One region of the Shinella sp. AETb1-6 genome, then DNA from elsewhere that is predicted to be linked to it. Evidence: riboswitches for the same ligand, from Rfam matches in the RefSeq annotation. Region 1 holds a riboswitch; the other holds the start of a gene.
The links. A riboswitch is a leader RNA that binds a small molecule or an ion and turns the genes downstream of it on or off. The one in region 1 is predicted to bind cobalamin.
Positions count from the first base shown of each region.

Region 2: another riboswitch for cobalamin. It lies ahead of GR158_RS07230 (ABC transporter substrate-binding protein); the one in region 1 lies ahead of GR158_RS16670 (acyl-CoA thioesterase).

Region 1 covers NZ_WUMM01000009.1:30,615-38,360, forward strand. The annotation lists gene GR158_RS16640 (FAD-binding oxidoreductase) at 1-133, shown strand, start outside; gene GR158_RS16645 (aldehyde dehydrogenase family protein) at 152-1,621, shown strand; gene GR158_RS16650 (proline racemase family protein) at 1,618-2,649, shown strand; gene GR158_RS16655 (SDR family NAD(P)-dependent oxidoreductase) at 2,646-3,398, shown strand; partial or broken gene GR158_RS16660 (SDR family NAD(P)-dependent oxidoreductase) at 3,403-4,152, shown strand; gene GR158_RS16665 (LysR family transcriptional regulator) at 4,306-5,193, opposite strand; gene GR158_RS16670 (acyl-CoA thioesterase) at 5,196-6,032, opposite strand; cobalamin riboswitch at 6,130-6,339, opposite strand; gene GR158_RS16675 (DUF1852 domain-containing protein) at 6,596-7,579, shown strand; gene GR158_RS16680 (methionine synthase) at 7,607-7,746, shown strand, end outside.
Region 2 covers NZ_WUMM01000003.1:333,327-341,072, reverse strand. The annotation lists gene GR158_RS07235 (D-alanyl-D-alanine carboxypeptidase family protein) at 1-828, opposite strand, end outside; cobalamin riboswitch at 1,019-1,247, shown strand; gene GR158_RS07230 (ABC transporter substrate-binding protein) at 1,406-2,422, shown strand; gene GR158_RS07225 (iron ABC transporter permease) at 2,419-3,459, shown strand; gene GR158_RS07220 (ABC transporter ATP-binding protein) at 3,456-4,220, shown strand; gene GR158_RS07215 (class I SAM-dependent methyltransferase) at 4,224-4,997, shown strand; gene GR158_RS07210 (glucan 1,4-alpha-glucosidase) at 5,108-7,516, shown strand; gene gnd (phosphogluconate dehydrogenase (NAD(+)-dependent, decarboxylating)) at 7,561-7,746, shown strand, end outside.

The DNA of each region.
Region 1 (7,746 bases):
TGTGTTTTACGCCACCGGCCACGGCCATCTCGGCGTCACCTATGCCGCGACGACTGCGCGCCTGATGGGCGATCTGATCGTCGGTGCGAAGCCGCCCATCGATATGCGCCCCTATCGTGTCGACCGTTTTTGACCACATGTGAGGACCACCATGCAGAACAAGCTTTTCATCGATGACCAATGGGTGGCCCCGGCCGATGGCGCCATGCTTCCGGTGATCGATCCGGCGACCGAAGAGGTCTTTCACCACATCGCCGCCGCCGGCGCTACAGAGGCGGATTTGGCCGTGAAAGCGGCCCGCGAAGCCTTCGACAAAGGCCCATGGCCGCGTCTTTCCGGGAAGGGGCGTGCGAAATACCTGCGGGCCATGGCGCAAGGCATTCGCGACCGTCTTGCGGAACTCGCGCGCATGGAAACGCGTGATAATGGCAAGCCGCTGCCCGAATCCGAATGGGACCTGACGGACGCCGCCGGCTGCTTCGATTTCTACGCCGATCTTGCCGAGGAGCTGGATGGAGAAGTGGAGGAAGTGAAGCTTGCTGACGCGCGCTTCGTCTCCAAGGCCGTGCGCGAACCGCTTGGCGTCGCCGTCGCCATCGTTCCCTGGAACTATCCGCTGCTCATGGCCTCGTGGAAGGTGGCACCGGCGCTTGCGGCCGGTTGCACCATGATCCTCAAGCCCGCCGAGACCACCTCCCTGACGGCGCTCGAACTCGGCGTGATCGCGCAAGATGCGGGGCTTCCGAAGGGCGTGCTGAACATCCTCTCGGGCAAGGGGTCCGTCGTCGGCCAGGCGCTCGTCGAGCATCCGCAAGTCGACAAGGTCGCCTTTACCGGCTCCGGTCCAGTCGGCTCGCGCATCATGGCGACCGGTGCCAAGGACATCAAACGCATCAGTCTCGAACTCGGCGGCAAGTCGCCCTTCATCGTCTTCGCCGACAGCGACATCGAAAAAGCTGTCGAATGGATCATGTTCGGCATCTTCTGGAACCAGGGCCAGGTCTGCTCGGCCACGTCAAGGGTTCTTGTCGAGGCCCCGCTCTATCCGAAGCTCCTGGTGCGATTGGTGGAAGAGGCGAAGAAGATCAGGATGGGCAATGGCCTCGATGAGGGCACGCTGCTCGGCCCGCTGGTCAACAGGGGCCAGTACGAGGACGTGCTGCGCCACATCGACCGCGCCGTCGAGCAGGGCGCGACCGTCGCCTGCGGCGGCCGGCATGCCGGCTTCGAAAAGGGCTTCTGGGTTGCTCCCACCATCCTCACCGATATGGCGCTCGACAGCGACGCCTGGGTAGAGGAAATCTTCGGTCCGGTCGTCTGCATCCGCCCCTTCGAGACGGAGGAGGAGGCGATCCGCCTTGCCAATGACAGCCGCTTCGGCCTCGCCGCCGCCGTCATGTCGGCGGACGACGAACGCTGCGAGCGCGTCGCGGCCGCCTTCCGCGCCGGCATCGTCTGGATCAACTGCTCGCAGCCTACCTTCACCGAGGCGCCCTGGGGCGGCTACAAGCAGTCCGGCATCGGCCGCGAACTCGGCCGCTGGGGGCTCGACAACTACCTGGAGACCAAGCAGATCACGCGCCTCGTCAGCGACGAGCCCTGGGGGTGGTATCTGAAATGACCTTCGACAAGGCGCTCGATATCCTGCTCGTCCATTGCCAGGGCGAAAGCGGCAATGTCCTCATCGGTGGCGCGCCCGAAATCCCGGGCGCGACCATCCTCGATAAGATGAACCATCTCAACGACGTGGACCCGTCACTCCGTCTCTTCCTGACACGCGAGCCGCGGGCGCAGGTCGTCCACACGACGAACCTGCTCCTGCCATCTACCCGGCCGGATGCCGACGCCGCCTTCATCGTGCTGCAACCGGACCGCGCCCATCCGATGTCGGGCTCCAACTGCATCTGCGTGGTGACGGCGCTTCTGGAAATCGGCCGCGTCACGATGACGGAGCCGGAAACGGTCGTGCGGCTGGATACGGCGGCCGGACTGATCGTCGCCCGCGCGCAATGTCAGGATGGCCGCTGCCTGTCGATCAGCCTCGACAACGTTCCGGCTTTCGTCCATGCACTCGACGTGATGATCGACACGCCGAGATGGGGCAAGATCACCGGTGATATCGCCTTCGGCGGCGTCTTCTATGCCCAGATCGACGTGGACCGCGTGGGGCTGCGCCTCGTACCGGAGCATGCCCGCGCGCTGGCCGAGGCGGGCACCGAAATCAAGGCGCTGCTGGCCGAACAGGTGGCGGTGGAGCATCCGGAAATCGCTGATCTCGACGAGATTGCCTATGTGATGTTCCGCGACTACCAGCCGGACGGCTCGGTCGTGACCTGCACGACGTTGAAGCCGGGTCGGGTGGATCGTTCGCCCTGCGGCACGGGGTCCTCGGCCAATCTTGCCATCCTCCATGCGCGCGGACAGGCGAAGACCGGCGATATCCGCGTCTCCCGCAGCATCATCGGCGGAGAATTCACGGCGGAAATCCTCGGCGAGACGACGGTCGGCGACCGCCCCGCCGTGCTGCCGCGCATCACCGGCCGGGGCTATGTCTTCGGCCGCCAGCAATTGCGGCTCGATCCGCAGGATGCCTTCGCGCAGGGTTTCGCCCTGTCGGATGCCTGGGGTCCGCAGGTGGGTGAACTATGATGCTTTCAGGACAATCGATCCTCGTAACCGGCGCGACGGGCGCCATCGGGCAGGCAATCTGCCGGGCGCTCGTTGCAGACGGTGCCAATGTCGTCGTCCACTACGGCCGCAATCGCGATGCCGCCGAGGCACTTGTGAGAGCGCTCGACGGGCGGGGCTGGTGCGTGCCGTCCGATCTTTCGGACCCGGCCGGCCCGCAGGCTTTGTGGGACGGTGCGCTGGCCGCCGCCGGCCGCCTGACGGGCCTCGTCAACAATGCCGGCATCCGCTCGGAAGTCGCGGTCGACGCGCCGATGGAGGAATGGCAGCAGGTCTGGGCGCGCGAGATGCGGGTCAATTTCCTGTCGGCCGTCGACCTGTCGAAGCTCGCCATCCAGCATTTCCGCATCCACGGCGGCGGGCGGATCGTCAACATGGCGAGCCGCGCCGGTCAGCGCGGCTATACCTCCAGTTCCATGGCCTATGGCGCCTCGAAGGCCGCCCTGATCAACCTCACCAAATCCATCGCGCAGAGCCACGGACATGAGGGGGTGACTGCCGTCGCGCTCGCGCCCGGCTGGGTGCGCACCGGAATGGCCGAAGCCTATATCGCCGAACATGGCGAGGCGGCGGCCCTGGCCGGCATTCCCATCGCCCGGATGGCCGACCCGCAGGAAATCGGCGAGATCACCGCCTTTGCCTTCCGTCCCTCGCAGGCGTCGCTGAACGGCGCGGTGCTGGATGTGAACGGCGGCAGCTACATGAGGTAATCCCATGCGTTTCAAGGATAAAGTCGTTATCGTAACCGGCGCTGCCGGCGGTATCGGCGCAGCGATCAGCGCCCGCTTCGCCGCCGAGGGCGCAAGCGTCGTGCTTACGGATATGAACGGTGAAGGGGCTGACGCGGCGGCCGCGCAGATCGGCGCTGCGGGTAGCAGGGCGCGCGCCTTCGCCAGTGACATTGCGACCGCGGAAGGTTGCCGGGCCATCGTCGAAAACGTGATCGGAACGGAAGGCCGCATCGACGTGCTTTGCAACAATGCCGGCATCAACCGCCGCGGCAATCTGCTGTCGCTGACACCGGAGGACTGGCGACTGAGCTTCGCGGTCAATCTCGATGCGATGTTCCACCTTTGCCAGGCGGCGCTGCCGCATATGATTGCGGCCGGCGGCGGCGCCATCGTGAATACGGCCTCACAATGGGGGCTCCATCCGGCGCCGAACCACATTGCCTACAATGTCACGAAAGCGGCGGTGGCGAGCTTCACGCAGAACCTTGCTCGTGATTACGCGCCGGACAAAATCCGCGTCAACGCCGTCTGCCCCGGCGAAATCCACACGCCCATGCTGGAGGCCGGAGTGAAACGGTCCGGGCGCACCATCGCAGACCTCGACAGGCTGGTGCCCTTCGGTCGCATTGGCAAGCCGGAGGAGGTCGCTGCCCTCGTCGCTTTCCTTGCATCCGACGAGGCGGCCTTTATGTGCGGTTCGCTGGTGGAAATCACGGGCGCTCAAGCGGTGGCGCCAGTCGGCGATTCTAATCTACTCAAGAGCCTTTCAGCCGGTCTATCTACCGGAACTGCGCTTTTCGGGATTTGGCGCAAAGGCGGCGAGTTGTGCTTGATGATCAAGATCAGCAAATTCTACCAGCCCAATGCTAATGGGGATGGCGTTCCGTCATGCAGACGCTTGGCGTGACGTCGCGAGAAACCCAGCGATAAAATCGACAGTGTCGTCGCCATCTCTTAAGCCGAGATGGATGCTTTTCTGTATCCCGCTCTCACCGATACGGACGGGGCGGACACCGAGCGCTGCCGCTTCCCGATGCACCAGCCAGTTCGGAATGGCACTTACACCGCGGCCTGCCGCCACGAGTTGGAGCATCATTTCCGTCGTCTCGACATTGCGGTGATGCCGCGGCCGGCAGTTGGCGGGCACCAGGAACTGCGTGAAAACGTCCAACCGCTCTGGCGGTACCGGATAGGTGAACAGTGTCTCATCCAGAAGATCCGCAGGCTCGGCATGGCTTTTGAGCACCAGCGGATGATCGGCCGGAACGGCAAGCACCAGTTCGTAATCGAACACCGGCAGATAATGGATGCCCAGCGCCTCGATCGGATCCGGCGTGATCAGGATATCGATCTCGTATCCGGTCAGCGCCGCCACGCCCCCGAGAGCGAACGACGTCGTCAGTTCCAGGCCGACATCCGGCCATTCCACGAGATAGGGTTTTGTGACACCCATCAGCCATTGGTGGCAAGGATGGCACTCCATACCGATCTTGAGCGAACCTCGCTGGCCGTCGCGATAATCCGACAGGACATCTTCAGCCCTTTCGATCTGGGGCAGAACGCGTTGCGCCAGCGTCACGATGTAGCGGCCTGCCTCGGTGAGGCGAAGGTTGCGGCCGTCTTTTTCCCACATTGCCACGCCGTAGCGCTCTTCGAGCTTTCGGATCGTGTGGCTGAGAGCGGATTGGGAGACGTTCAGCCGCTCCGCGGCAGCGGTCAGGCTGCCGAGGCGGTGGACTTCACGCAGGATCGACAGATGTTGCCTGTCCAGCATGGCTATGCCCGCCCGTGCTCAAGGGGAACGATGTCCGCCGTGGCAACATCCCCAACCGGCACTGGCCGATGATCCTTGTCGACCGCCACCATCGTGAAGTGCCCGGCTGCCGTAATCTGCCTCTCCCCCGTCAGGAGGTTTTCGGACCAAAGTCTGGTCTCGATGGACATGGAGCTACGGCCCACGCGCTCGACGCGTGCTTCCGCCTCGACGATTTCGCCGATCTTGATTGCTCTTGCGAAATCGATACGCTCCGATGAGGCGAGGACCACCAGCTTGCCGGAGTAGCGCGATGCTGCGACGAATGCGGCTTTGGTCATGTAGGCGATCGCTTCGCCCCCGAACATCCGGCCGACGCTGTTTGCCTGATCGGGAAACACAATCTCGACCATGGTAACTGCTCCGCCCGTGCACCGTGCCTCTTTGTGAAGCAGTTCGGGCAAGGCGTGATGCGCGGCGTCCTCGCCCTCCGGCACGGCGACCATATGGAAGGTGCCGCGCGTACAAATGTGCCGCTGCCGACCGACAATGGTCTCTGCCGCCATTTCGACTTCGACCGTCAGGAAGCGGCGACCGGCTTTGACCGGCTTGGCTGAGAATTCGACGATATGCCCGATACGCGCGGGCTGCCTGAAATCAATGCGCTCGCATGAGGCGGTCACGAACGGCGCTCGCCCGAACCGGGTTGCCGCGATGAAAGCAACACGATCCATGAGAGCAAGCCCCGTTCCGCCGAACAAGGTGCCGTGATGGTTGGTGTCTCCGGGAAAAACGATATCGATGAGACTGGTTGTCGAGCCGTGCTGCGCTGGCTCTTCTATCGTCGCGATCTCTGTCATCGGCACTGCCATCAGTTGCGGCCGGGCAGTGGCATGACGCAGAGACGACGGCACGAGGGGGCCGATCGCGAAAGCGGCACTCCGGGACACCCCGCCCGTGGACGTTATCTACCGCGGCAGGTCTCCTGGCTTACGGGTCTTCGCTCTGGTCCGTCTTCCCAAGGCATGCCTCAGTGACACGAATGGACCTTCGCTCGCCGCTTACAGTTGCGGGGGCAGCTTCGGCATCGGGCTGCAACAAAGCCCTCACCGAATTCCCTCTTGGCTCCGGACTTTCGCCCGCAGAACCACGATGATGAACCAATGTCGCATGTCGCTGGAGTGGTCAAGGTGCCGATCACGGGAATGTCGCGGAGGGGGCTTCATCAAGCCAAACCATGAGCGTGGCTCATCCGTCGATGAGATAATACCATTTTTAGCCGATTGATGCTTCAGCTACATAGCTGGCAACTCCGTTGACCGCAGAGTGTATGCAGGCTCCCAACTGCGGAAGCGGAAAATACAGTCAGACAAGTGAGAAATACATGCAGGGTTCAGCTCGGAAATTCGCGCCTCGGATCGCCATGAACGACGAATTTATATTTTCTATTAAGAGCATTTCGTTCGATGAGGACTATCGCCCCTCAGATAGCACGCGCATCACAACCAATTTTGCCAACCTAGCCAGAGGCGAGAGCCGGCAGGAGAACCTGCGTAACGCCTTGAAGATGATTGACAACCGATTCAATGCCTTGGCGCATTGGGACAACCCAAAGGGCGATCGCTATTCCGTCGAACTCGAAATCGTTTCGGCTGAGCTGACCATCGGCGACGATGGCGGTAGTGATGCCTTCCCGCTGATCGAAATCCTGAAAACGAGCATTCTCGATCGGAAAACCAACGAACGCGTTCAGGGCATTGTCGGGAACAATTTTTCCTCTTACGTCCGGGACTATGACTTCAGCGTATTGCTGCCGGCGCACAACAAGGGCCGCGCTGAATTCAGCGTACCGGACAACTTCGGCGATCTGCATGGAAAATTGTTCAAAAGCTTTTTGAGTTCAGATGCCTACAAAAAGGCTTTCAATAAGCCGCCGGTGATCTGCCTGAGCGCTTCGAGCAGCAAGACATATAACCGGACGGGCAATCAGCACCCTGTCTTGGGTGTTGAATACCAGCAGAACGAATTGTCTTCGACCGACCATTATTTCCACAAAATGGGATTGCAGGTCCGGTATTTCATGCCGCCGAACAGCGTTGCGCCTTTGGCCTTCTATTTTCTCGGTGACCTGCTTGGTGACTACACCAATCTTGAACTGATCAGCACCATCAGCACGATGGAGACGTTCCAGAAGATCTACCGGCCCGAAATCTACAACGCCAATTCCACAGCAGGGGCATGCTACCAGCCAAGTTTGCAGCACTCGGACTATTCTTTGACCCGAATTGTCTATGACCGGGAAGAACGCAGCCGCCTGGCCGCCGAGCAGGGAAAGTTCGCTGAGGAGCACTTCATCAAACCATATAAGACCATTCTTGAGCAGTGGTCTTCCAACGCCGTTCTTTGACGAGCTGAACGCATAAGGTTGCCTGACATGAAAACACTCTTGCCCACGTCCACCGCCGGCAGCCTGCCGAAACCCTCGTGGCTTGCACAGCCTGAGAAACTCTGGTCGCCCTGGAAATTGCAGGATGAAGAACTGATCGAGGGCAAACAAGACGCCTTGCGCCTGTC
Region 2 (7,746 bases), on a different contig from region 1:
GTCCTCTACGCGTGTCCCGCCGGAAAGCCGCCCCTCGAAGGCCTGGGTCATGTATTGGGCGGAGCGTTCGTTGCGCTCACGCTCTGTCGTCGCCCCCAGAATGACCACCATCACCCGCTTGCCGTTTCGCGCGGCGAGCCCGACGATATTGCGGCCGGATGCGCACAGGAAGCCCGTCTTCATCCCCGTCGTGCCCGGATAGCGGGTCAGCAGCAGATTGTTGGACTTGATCTCCTTGCCGTCGATGGTGACCGACGACGCGAGGAAGAAGCGTCGGTATTCGGGAAACTGCCGATCCACTTCCATGCCGAGGATCGCGAGGTCCCGTGCAGTCGTATAGTTGGTCTTGTCGAACAGACCGTTCGGGTTGGCGAAATGGGTGCCGGTCAACCCCAGACGCGCCGCCGCGTCATTCATGCGCTTGACGAAGGCGGCCTCGTTGGGCGCGACCGTCTCGGCGACGGCGACAGCGACGTCGTTGGCAGAGGCGGTGATCATGGCGAAAAGCGCATCCTCGAGCGTCATCGCCCGGCCGAAGGTCAGCCCGGATTCGAGGAACGCCTGCTTGGTCGCGTTGCGCGTCATGGTCACGGGCGTCGTCAGCGTCACCTCGCCCGCCTTCAGCGCTTCGAACGTCACGAAGGCCGACATCAGCTTGGTCGTCGACGCCGGATACCACGGCACGCCGGCATCCTCCTCGTACAGCACCTGATGGCTATCGGGATCGACGACGAGAACGGGCGTGGCACTGGCGGCGCTCGCCATGAACAAGGACGCCGCCACTACCAGACATTTCCACGCTCGCCCGAGCACCGTGCTTTCCGCCATGTATTCGTCTCCAGAAATCAAGCTATTCTAATGGCATGGCATCGCCTTGAAGGGCAAGATGCCGATGCGACGCACGCTCGCGCAGCAGGCGAAGCCATCCATCGCGGCCTGCATACGTCCCGTTTTCGACGAAGACGCGGCAGTGTCTTTTGCAAGCGAGCATCTGCGCCTTGACGCGGGTATGGGCGCATCATAAGGGGAATGCGACGGTTCCCGGAAGACGACTCCGAAGGGATTAATAGGGAACACGGTGCGGACGACCCAAAAGGGACCAAGACCGTGGCTGCCCCCGCAACTGTAAGCGGATTGTCGACCATCCCCGGGCCTTAAGGGCCATGCCACTGCGAAACATCGCGGGAAGGCAGATGAGCGACAGACATCCGTGAGCCAGGAGACCTGCCGTCGAACACGATCCAATCAACCGGGCGGGGATGCCTGGAAAGGAGCAGTATGTCTGACCTGAACCTTCTCCGTATGACGGCATCCATCCGCCTCGATTGGGCTTTCCGCGCGAGCTGACACTCACGTCGCCCGCTGCGCTTCGCAGCGCTCGCCTTCTCCCGGAATCGAGGTTTCCATGCGCCAGATCATCGCCACCGTTTCGTTCGCCGTCGGCCTGACCGCCCTAGCCGGTACCGGCTTCGCCGCCACCCAATATCCGCTCACCATCAACAATTGCGGCCAGCAGGTCACCTTCACCAAAGCCCCCGAAAAGATCGTCTCGATCGGCCAGGGCATGACCGAGGTCCTGTTCTCGCTCGGCCTCGCCGACAAGATTGCCGGCACCGCCGTGTGGGTCGGCCCGGTTTTGCCCGCCTATGCCGAAGCCAACGGCAAGATCAAGCGGCTTGCCGACAACGATCCGAGCTTCGAATCCGTCGTCGGCGAGGAACCGGATCTGGTAGCCGCCGAATTCGAATGGCATGTCGGCGTGCAGGGCGCGGTCGGCAAGCGCGAACAATTCGCCGATCTCGGCATCAACACTTACATCGCGCCGGCCGATTGCGTCGCCAAGATCAACACCGACGGCGGCGACGGCGTTCGCAAGGAGTTGTTCACGATGGACCTGATCTATCAGGAAATCGCCGAACTCTCCGAAATCTTCGACATCAAGGAGCGTGGCGACGCCCTGATCGCCGACCTGAAGAAGCGCGAGGCCGACGCCGTCGCCTCCATCGAGGGCGCCGCCGGCAAAAACCTTCCCGTCGTGTTCTGGTTCTCCAGCAAGGAGGTGAGCGGGGACGCCTTCATCGCCGGCAAGAACAGCGCACCGGCCTATATTCTCAAGACGATCGGCGCGAAGAACGTCGTCACCACCGAAGAGGAATGGCCGCTGGTGGGCTGGGAAACCATCTCCCAGGCAAATCCCGCCGTCATCGTGCTCGCAACGATGGATCGCCGCCGCTATGCGGCCGACGACCCGCAGACGAAGATCGACTTCCTTGAGAACGACCCTGTCACCAAGGAACTCGATGCGGTGAAGAACAAGCGCTTCGTCATGATGGATGCCCAGTCGATGAACCCGACGATCCGTACGATCGACGGTATCGAGACGCTGGCGGCCGGCATCAAGTCCTTCGGCCTGTCGCAGTGAGGGCTGCCGTATCCAGGCAACATCGCTGGTGGGCGCTTGTAGCGCTCACCGTTGTCGCCGTCGTCCTGCTCGCGATCATGATCAGCCTCGCCGTCGCGATCGGCGAGATCGCCATTCCCCTGTCCACGACGGCCAGAGCGGTGTCGAACCGGATCTTCGGCACGTCCTTCGAACTCAACCGCATTCATCAGGGTATCGTCTGGGATTACCGGCTCAGCCGCGCGCTCGTTGCCGCAAGCACCGGCGCGTCGCTTGCCTTGTGCGGCGTCGTGCTCCAGGCAATGCTGCGCAATCCGCTTGCCGAACCCTATGTGCTCGGCATCTCGGCGGGCGCCTCGACGGGCGCTGTCTGCGTCATGATCCTCGGCCTCGGCTACGGCGCGCTGACCCTTTCGGGCGGCGCCTTCATCGGCGCGATCGTCGCCTTCCTGCTCGTTGGTGTCCTTGCGGCCGGTGCCGGCCGCTCGAGCGAGCGCATCATTCTGTGCGGTGTCGCCGGCTCCCAACTCTTCAACGCACTCACCTCCTATATCGTCACCACATCCGCCAATGCCGAGCAGGCGCGTGGCGTGCTGTTCTGGCTGCTCGGCTCGATGAGCGGCGTACGCTGGTCCGACGTCTATCTCTCCGTACCGGTCGCCATTGCCGGATATCTCGCCTGCCTGTTCCACGCCCGCGCGCTGGATGCCTTCGCCTTCGGCACGGATGCCGCCGCCGCACTCGGCATCGCCGTGCGGCGCGTTCAGGTCGTATTGTTCGGCATCACCGCGCTGATGACGGCCGCCGTCGTCAGCATGGTCGGCTCCATCGGTTTCGTCGGGCTCGTCATCCCGCATGCCGCGCGCTTCATCGTCGGCCCTTCGCACCACCGTCTCCTGCCGGCAACGGCGCTGGGCGGAGCGATCTTCATGGTTTTCGCCGACATCGTCTCGCGCATCATCATCCCGCAGCAGATCCTGCCCATCGGCGTTGTCACCGCGCTGTTCGGCGCGCCGGCCTTCGCCATCATCCTCTTTCGTGCCCGGAGAAGCGTGTGAGTATCGCCGTCGAAAACGTCGCCTATGCCGCCGGCAAGACCATCGTCGTCGACGGCATCACGCTGGCGGTCGAGCAGGGCAAGGTGCTCGGCCTTCTGGGACCGAACGGTTCGGGAAAATCCAGCCTGCTCAGGCTGATCTGCCGACTGCGCAAAGTCGACAGCGGCATCATACGCCTTGCCGAACAGGATATCGCCGCCATCCCGCGCGCAAATCTCGCGCGTCGCATCGCCTTCGTGGAACAGCAGGCGACGACCGATACCCAGCTGACGGTGCGCGACGTCGTCCAGCTCGGGCGAACGCCGCATCGCGGCCTTCTGTCACCCTGGGGCGTGGATGACGACCTCGCCGTCGAAGACGCGCTGGCGCGGGTGGACATGGCCCATAGGGCGGACCAGTTCTGGCACACGCTTTCGGGCGGCGAACGTCAGCGGGTGCACATCGCGCGGGCACTGGCACAGACGCCGAGCGAACTTCTGCTCGACGAGCCGACCAACCACCTCGACATCCAGCACCAGCTGGAAATCCTGTCGCTCGTCACCCGGCTCGGCGTCACGTCGATCATCGCCCTGCATGATCTCAATCTCGCGGCGATGTTCTGCGACAGTCTCGCCGTCCTTCAGAACGGCAAGGTCGTGGCCGCCGGCGCCCCGCAGGAGGTGCTGACCGAGCACCTTATCGCCCGGGTGTTCGGCGTGCGTGCGCATATCGAGCGCTCCGCCGTGCACGGCCGCTACAATATCCAGTACGCGATGGGCTGACGGATGGACGGCCGGAACTTCGATCTCAAGGAAGAAATACGGGACTATTGGTCGAGACGATCCAGGACGTTCGATCTCGCCTTCGGTCACAGGATTCCCGCCGGGCCTGAGGCCGACGCCTGGCAACGGCCGATCCGGGACCTGCTGGGGCCGGCGCCGAAACGCGTTCTCGAGCTTGCCTGCGGCACCGGCGAGGTGACGCGCCTGATCCATGACCTCGGCCACGACGTCACCGCCCTCGACTTCTCCGAGGCCATGCTGGCGGTCGCGCGCGCCAAGCATGCAGGCAAGACCAGGCTTCGCTTCCTGCTGGCGGATGCCGAAAACACCCTTGAACCCGATCAGTCCTATGACGCCATCATCTGCCGGCACCTCGTCTGGACGCTGACACGGCCGGAAGAAACCTTCCGCGAATGGTTCCGCCTCCTGTGTCCAGGGGGGCGGCTGCTCGTCTTCGACGGCGACTGGGCCACGCCGAAATTCACCGGGCGCGTGGCCGGCCTGCTGATCTCGCTCATAGACCGCATCATCGGACCCGATACCAATTACGACGGCGCCATGAGCGAGCGCCATGCGGCTATCATGAACGCCCTGCCCTTCGGCGCAGGACTGCGGCCCGCCACGATCGAGCCCTTGCTGGCATCCGCCGGCTTCCGCGACATCGCTCTGCATTCGCACGGACCGATCGCGCGGGCACAGCGCCGGAACGCCAATCTGCGCAACCGGCTTCGAACCTTCGTGTATCGCCGCTTCATTCTGACCTGCCGCCGGTCCTGAGCGCGACCGAATGGCGCACCGTCCTGTCGCGCCGCGCCCTCTGGCCAAGCAGTTGCAATACCCTACATTAGGGATAGCATCAGCCGCCGCGTGTGGAGCAGAACGTGGACATAGCCGCCAGCCATAATCCCGCCCCCGGTGCGCCGGGAATTGATGCCCGGTGGACATCCAGCGCCAAGAGTGGAGTGGGAACGGCATTGACCGCGGCCTCACGCACCTGGTTCACCATCAGCCACGGCATCCTGAACGAGGTCTACCATCCGCGCCTCGATCACGCCTGCACACGCGATCTCGGCCTGATGGTGACGCGTGACGACGGTTACTTTTCCGAAGAGAAGCGCCACGCGGCACATGATGTCGCCTGGTTTGCGGACGGCGTTCCGGCCTTCCACCTCACCAACACCGCCCTCGACGGCGCCTACCGGATCGAGAAGCGCATTCTCGCCGATCCCCTGCGGCCGACGGTCCTGCAGGACATCCGGTTCACCGCGCTTTCCGGCGCTGCCTCGGACTATCATGTTTACGCCCTGCTTGCGCCCCACCTCGTCAATGCCGGGATGGGCAATTCCGCATGGATCGGCGAATACAAGGGTGTAACGATGCTCTTTGCCAGCGGGCGCGGGGAGTTCCTGGCACTCGCCTCCTCGCTGCCCTGGAGGGAGGCGTCCGCGGGTTATGTCGGCGTGTCGGACGGCTGGCGCGCCCTGACGGCTTCGGGCAGGCTCGACACCCAATATACCAGCGCTCCGGATGGCAATGTCGCGCTGACGGGCGAAATCGGCTTTACCCCGACGCAGGACCTCGCCCTCCTTGCACTCTCCTTCGGACCGAGTGCCGATGAAGCAGGCTACAACGCCCTTGCCAGTCTCAATGCGGGCTTCGACAGCGCAGCACGCACCTATGTCGCCGGATGGCACGACTGGCAGAAGGACCTTCTGCCCCTCGACCAGCCCGGTCACAAGGGCCCCAACCTCTACCGCACCAGTACGGCCGTGCTGGGCACGCACCGCTCATCGAGCTTTCCCGGGCCCGCCATCGCCAGTCTCTCCATCCCCTGGGGCTTCAACAAGGGCGACGACGACCTCGGCGGCTATCATCTCGTCTGGCCGCGCGATCTCGTCGAAACGGCCGGCGGTTTTCTTGCCGTCGGTCTGGTCGACGATGCACTGGAAATTCTAGCCTATCTCCGCACCATTCAGGAGGCCGACGGCCACTGGCCGCAGAATGTCTGGCTCGATGGCACGGCCTACTGGAACGGCATCCAGATGGACGAATGCGGCTTTCCGCTGCTGCTGGCCGATGCGCTGCATCGCGCGGGCGCGCTTTCGGGCGAAATGCTCCTCGCCTACCTGCCCATGGTGGAGCGCGCCACAGCCTATCTCGTGAAAAACGGCCCCGTCACCGGCGAGGACCGCTGGGAGGAGGACAGCGGGTACTCCCCCTTCACGCTGGCCGTCGAAATCGCCGCCCTGCTTGCGGCCGCCGATGTCCTCGACGCGTGCGACAGGCGGGAGGCAGCGCACTTCGCTCGTGAGACCGCGGACTGCTGGAACGACCAGGTCGAGAAATGGACCTATGCCAGCGGAACGGATACGTGCGCGGCGCTCGGCGTATCCGGCTATTATGTGCGCATCGCTCCGAGCGATCTTTCCGGCGCGGCCTCTCCCCGCGACGGTTTTGTTCCCATCAAGAACCGCCCGCCCGACGACGCCGACCGGCGGCCCGACCTCATCGTCAGCCCGGATGCGCTGGCGCTGGTGCGCTTCGGCCTGCGCGCGCCCGACGATCCCCGCATCGTCGATACGGTCAAGGTCATCGACGCATCGCTGCGCGCCGACCTGCCGCAGGGGCCGGTCTGGTATCGCTACACCGATGACGGCTATGGCGAACACCCCAATGGCGGCCCCTTCGATGGAACGGGCCAGGGACGACCCTGGCCCCTGCTGACCGGCGAGCGCGCGCATTACGAACTCGCCGCCGGCCGACGGCAGGCCGCGTTCGATCTTCTCGGCACCTTTGCCGCCTCCGCCGGGCCCGGCGGATTGCTGCCCGAACAGGTGTGGGACGGCGCCGACATGCCGGAGCGGGAACTGCTGCACGGCCGCCCGTCCGGCAGCGCCATGCCGCTGGTCTGGGCGCATGCGGAATATGTCAAGCTGCTGCGCTCGCTGCGCGACGGCCATGTCTTCGACATGCCGCCGCAGGGCCCGGCGCGCTATATCAAGAACCGGACCACCGCACCGTTCCGCTCATGGCGCTTCAACAACAGGATCCGCACACTCGCGGAAGGCAAGATGCTGCGGCTCGAGCTTCTGGCTGCCGCGACCGTTCGCTGGAGTGCCGACGCCTGGATGACTGTCGAGGAAAGCACCACGCGCGAAAATGCCTTCGGCGTCCATGTCGTTGACATTCCCGTGTCGCATCTGAGCGTCGGCCAGGGTGTCGAATTCACGTTTTTCTGGCTTGACGCGCAGCACTGGGAAGGCCGCAATTTCGGCGTGATCGTCGCGCCGGAATAGCGGTTCGACCATGCCAAACCATTCTTTCAAAAAAGGACTTAGCAATGCAGATCGGTATGATGGGTTTGGGGCGCATGGGCGCCAACATGGTGCGACGCCTGATCAAGGACGGCCATGACTGCGTGGTCTACGATATCAATCCCGATGCCGTGGCGGCGCTCGTTGCCGAAGGCGCGACCGGCGCGACGTCTCTCGAGGATCTCGTCGCGCGGCTCGCCAAACCCGCCTGC